Regions from separate parts of the Hydrogenophaga sp. PAMC20947 genome, predicted to be linked through region 2. Evidence: riboswitches for the same ligand, from Rfam matches in the RefSeq annotation. Region 2 holds a riboswitch; the other holds the start of a gene.
The links. Region 2 has a riboswitch for thiamine pyrophosphate ahead of E5678_RS09035 (thiamine ABC transporter substrate-binding protein). Riboswitches for the same ligand answer to the same signal wherever they lie in the genome.

Region 1: linked by a shared signal. The riboswitch ahead of thiC (phosphomethylpyrimidine synthase ThiC) and the one ahead of E5678_RS09035 (thiamine ABC transporter substrate-binding protein) in region 2 are both predicted to bind thiamine pyrophosphate.

What each region holds. Positions count from the first base shown of each region.
Region 1 covers NZ_CP039252.1:70,708-73,101, forward strand. Annotated here, with positions in the region: gene thiC (phosphomethylpyrimidine synthase ThiC) at 1-1,118, opposite strand, end outside; TPP riboswitch at 1,287-1,404, opposite strand; gene E5678_RS00345 (PAS domain-containing protein) at 1,821-2,394, shown strand, end outside.
Region 2 covers NZ_CP039252.1:2,018,376-2,020,769, forward strand. Annotated here, with positions in the region: gene E5678_RS09035 (thiamine ABC transporter substrate-binding protein) at 1-962, opposite strand, end outside; TPP riboswitch at 1,030-1,137, opposite strand; gene E5678_RS09040 (methyltransferase domain-containing protein) at 1,278-1,949, shown strand; gene E5678_RS09045 (DHA2 family efflux MFS transporter permease subunit) at 1,968-2,394, opposite strand, start outside.

The DNA of each region.
Region 1 (2,394 bases), 1.9 Mb from region 2:
TCGTCGAACTGCGTGTAGAGGAAGTTTTCCTGGTGGTGGGTGATGCACCACTTGGCCAGGATACTGCCACCGCGCGAGACGATGCCGGTGCGGCGTTGCGCGGTGAGGTGGATGTAGGCCAGGCGCACGCCGGCGTGGATGGTGAAGTAGTCCACGCCTTGTTCGGCCTGTTCAATCAACGTGTCGCGGTAGATCGCCCAGGTGAGGTCTTCGGCCACGCCGCCCACTTTCTCCAGCGCCTGGTAGATCGGCACAGTGCCGATGGGCACCGGCGAATTGCGCACGATCCAGTCGCGTGTGGTGTGTATGTTCCTGCCGGTGGACAGGTCCATCACGTTGTCCGCGCCCCAGCGCGTGGCCCACACCAGCTTGTCCACTTCTTCTTCGATGCTGGAGGTCACGGCCGAGTTGCCGATGTTGGCGTTGATCTTGACGCCGAAGTTGCGTCCGATGGCCATGGGCTCGACCTCGGGGTGGTTGATGTTGGCCGGGATGATGGCGCGCCCGCGGGCGATCTCGTCGCGCACGAACTCGGGGGTGAACACCTCGGGGATGCGGGCACCCATGGGATTGCCACGCAGGCGCTGTTCGCGCGCCGGATCGTTCAGGTATTCCTGCATCCACTCGCGCTTGCCGTTTTCGCGCAGCGCCACGAATTCCATTTCGGGCGTCACGATGCCTTTGCGCGCGTAGTGCAGCTGGGTCACGTTCTGACCCGATCTGGCGCGCCGTGGCGTGCGTTGCAGACCCGCTGCCTCCGCGCGCAGCGCCTGGATGCGTTCGATGGTGGTGTTGTTCTGCTCGGCTTCGTTCTTCACGCCATCGTCCAGGGCTGCGCGCTGGCGGCCCTCATAGGTCTCGGTGTCTCCGCGTGCGTCGAGCCAGGGGCCGCGCAGATCGGGCAGACCGCGCCGGATGTCGATGCTGGCGGTCGGGTCGCTGTAGGGGCCGGAGGTGTCGTACACCGTGACGCGTTCGCCGTTGGTCAATTCGATTTCGCGCATGGGCACGTTGACACCGGGCAGCTTGCCGGCCACATGGACCTTGCGCGATGCAGGGAACGGCTCGCGGCTGAGTGCGAACTGGTCTGCGAAAGGAATTTTGTCGGGGGCGTTCATGGCGGCGGTCTCCTGGATGTGGGCTGTTGACGAAAAAGCAAACAGCTCCGGAGACCGCCCTTCAAACCCTGCACGCCATCAAGCCCAACGGGACAGGGACCTCTGGCGAGGGTGTCCGGGGGTGGTCTGTGACGCGGAAATCCGTCGGCAGACCTGTATGGATGCAAGCCCTGGGGGCTGCGCTCTTCTTTCGCCGGTACTAGCCGGATCAAGTTCGCGGGTTTGGTTGTTTTCAACCATCTCAGCGCCAGACCTTTTCAGGTCGTGTGCACCCCGGAGCAGCCTGTAGTGTAGCGACCGGTCCATGCCCGGTGTCAATTTTTTGGCGCCGAGGGATTTGATCGGACGGCACCAAGGGCTTGCGGTGGCGTGGAGTTGATGAAAGTTGCTGCTTGATGTGTTGAGAAACGGAGCAGATGATCGAATTTCTGTGCTCTGGGTGGGTCAAGGCGGGTGGCGCGGCGCGCTGGCTGGATGTCTGGGAGAACCCCCGGGGAATAAACCTGAAAGTAGGCGGTCATTTGAGGGTTTCCAGAGGGGTCAGTGGGTGTCCCTTCAAGGGACAATGGCCGACAGGTGGAGACTTGTGCGACCAAGCCTCCTGGGCCTCATTGATTTGATGAGTCACCCGCAACAAGGTCCCATCGTGCCTGCCCAGCCGTCGACGGCGAGGTGGGTCTTTCCCCCGGAGCTTCTTTTTCAGTGCCGTCCCTCCCTTTCGAAGCCATTTTTGATGCCTCGCCTTTGCCGGGGAGCGTGGCGCGCCAGAGCGATGGCTTGATGCTGGCAGTCAACGATGCCTGGGTCGCTTTGATGGGCTTGTCGCGAGACCAGGTGATCGGGCGCAAAACCAGCGAGTTTGAGTTCTGGGTCCATCCCGAAGACCGGTCCAGGTACCTGGCCGAGTTGCCCAAGACCCATTCCCACCATTTGGTGCGCCTCAGGGCCGGGCAAATTCACCGTGTGCGCCTTCACTCCACGGTCATGGACATCGAGGGCGTCCCTTGCCTGGTGGTTTTCATGGGCGATGTGAAGAAGGAATACGAAGCTGAGGTTGCCCTGGAAGCGGCCCATCGCGCCTTGCAGCACCGGGTTGAATTGCTGGAAGCCAGCGAAAAGCTCGCCCGCATGGGGCATTGGACCAACACCGATGAGAGTTCAACGGTGGAATGGTCCGCAGGGATGTACGCCATCGGTGGCCTGGAGCCCAAACAAACCCTCTCGCGTCTTGAAGGGCGCAGCGGGATTCACCCCGACGATCTGGCTGCCTGGGTGG
Region 2 (2,394 bases):
GTCGAAGGCTCGGCCGCGTGCTGTTTGATCACATCGACGCGCGGCGCACCGGCCTCGGCCGGAAACACCCACATGGTGGTTTGCAAACCTTCCTGCACGGGCGCCGAGCGCAGAAATTCAATGAAGCGGCCCGCCGCTTCCCTGGCGGCCGGGTTGCCCCCTTTGACCATGGCCACGCCCTCCACCTGGCGAAAAACGCCGCCTTTGAGGAACAGGTTGGCCGTGGGGGCTTCGGTGATCTTCTCTTTGCTGTAGAACACTTCAGCCGCCGGACTGCTGGTGTAGCTGACCACGATGGGATAGGCGCCGCCGTTGCGGGAAAACTCGGTGTAGTAGGCCTCGCTCCAGCCTTTCACCACCTTCACGCCGTTGGCACGCATCTGCTTCCACCAATCGAACGCGGCCTCTTCGCCCAGACCGGCAACCGTGGCCAGCATGAAGGCCTGGCCCGGGCTCGACGTGGCCGGGTTTTGCACCACGAGCAGCTTGGCATAGGCGGGCTTGGTCAAATCAGCCAGGGAGGTGGGCAAGGCCAGCTTCTTGTCGGCGAACCAGGCCTTGTCGATGTTGAGGTTCACATACCCGTAGTCCACGGGCACCAGGTTCTCGGGCAAGCCGGTCGCAGCGGCGCGCTGGGTGGCCGCGCCACTGTAAGCATCAAGCACCCCCGCGGACTGAGCCCGCAGCGCCAGGGTGTTGTCAATGCCAAAAACCACGTCGGCGATCGGCTGGGCCCGGGTGAGGATGAGTTTGTTGACCATCTCGCCGGCATCGCCCGCTTTGACGATCTGCAGCTTGACCCCTGCGTCTTTCTCAAACTGCGCCAGCAGCGGCTTGGGCAGGTCAAAAGACCCATGGGCGAGCACCCGCAAAGGGGGTTTGGTCTGGGCCACCGCAGAAACCATGCCCGCACACATCAATGAAGCCGAAACCAACGCTGAAAACAAAAAACGCCGCTGCATGGTGAAGTCCGCCTTGTAAAAAACCGCCCGGAAAGAGCGTGAACAATGGCGGACACCCGTGCAAACGGCGTCCGGTTCATCACGCTCCCTACGCTGGCACAACCCAGATCAGGTGAGAGGGGTATTTCTCAGCCAGCGCCCACTTGATCGTGAGATGGCACCCCCGGTGAAGCTTTGCATTGTATGGCCTTCGCACCCGGGCAAACAAACGTGTTAACTTGGCGCCATCCATCTCGCATGGCCCTTCTTATGCAGGGAATCGTTGTGCCCGGTCGATTCAAACCGATCCACCGCAGATTCCATGAAAGAGGCCCCATGCCCGGTTACCAAGTCAAACACCAGACCGTCACGATAGGCGGCTGGGACTACGCCATCTGTTCGCTGCTGGACAACCAGCAATACAGCGACCCGCAAGGCACCGCACACGACACCGGCATGGGTGAGTCTGGCTGGCCGCTGTTTGGACAAGTCTGGCCTTCGGCACGGGTGCTGGCGCTGGCCATGGACAGCCACGCCATCGCAGGCAAACGCATTCTGGAAATTGGCGCCGGCCTGGCGCTGGCCAGCCTGGTGATGCACCGCAGAGAAGCCGATGTGACCGTGACCGACTGGCACCCGCTCACCGAGACATTCCTCAACACCAACCTGCTGGCCAACCAATTGCCCCCCCTGCCCTATCAGCCCGGCAACTGGGCGGTGGACGATGCCGACGGGGCCAGCGGCCTGGGGCAGTTTGATTTGATTGTGGGCAGCGATGTGCTCTACGAGCGCCAGCAGCCCGAACAGCTCGCGCGCTTCATCGACCAGCACGCCTTGCCCGGGGCCGAAGTGATCATCGTCGACCCCGACCGCGGCAACCGCTCGGCTTTTGGCAAAGCCATGGCGGCCCTCGGCTGGAATCTCACGATGACCAGCGCGGCCAAAACACAAGAAAGCGGCGAGGCCTACAAAGGCCGCTTCCTCACGTTCACCCGCATGCTGCGCTGATTGAACCCCTTCAATCCGTCAGTGCGCGCCGCCCACATCGGCCGCCTCGCCCAGGGTGGGCTTGGCCATCCACACCAGCAACACCAGCACGAAAAACAACGCGGCTGAGAGGTAGAACACATCGGTCACCGCCATCGTGAAAGCTTGCTGGTTGATCAGGCGGTTGATGCTGCCCAGCGCTTGCTCCCGGCTCATGCCACTGGCCATCAACTGCGCGATGGTGCCCACGGCCGTGGCGCTGCCATCGTTGATGGCTTCGGACAGATTTGCGTGGTGCAATGCGGCGCGGCTTTCCCACAGCGTGGTGAACAGCGAAGTGCCCACCGCACCAGCGGTGATGCGCACGAAATTCGACAAACCCGAGGCCGAAGGCATGCGTTCTGGCGGCAATCCCGAGAACACGATGGCCTGCAAAGGAATAAAGAAAAATGCCATCGCCGCGCCT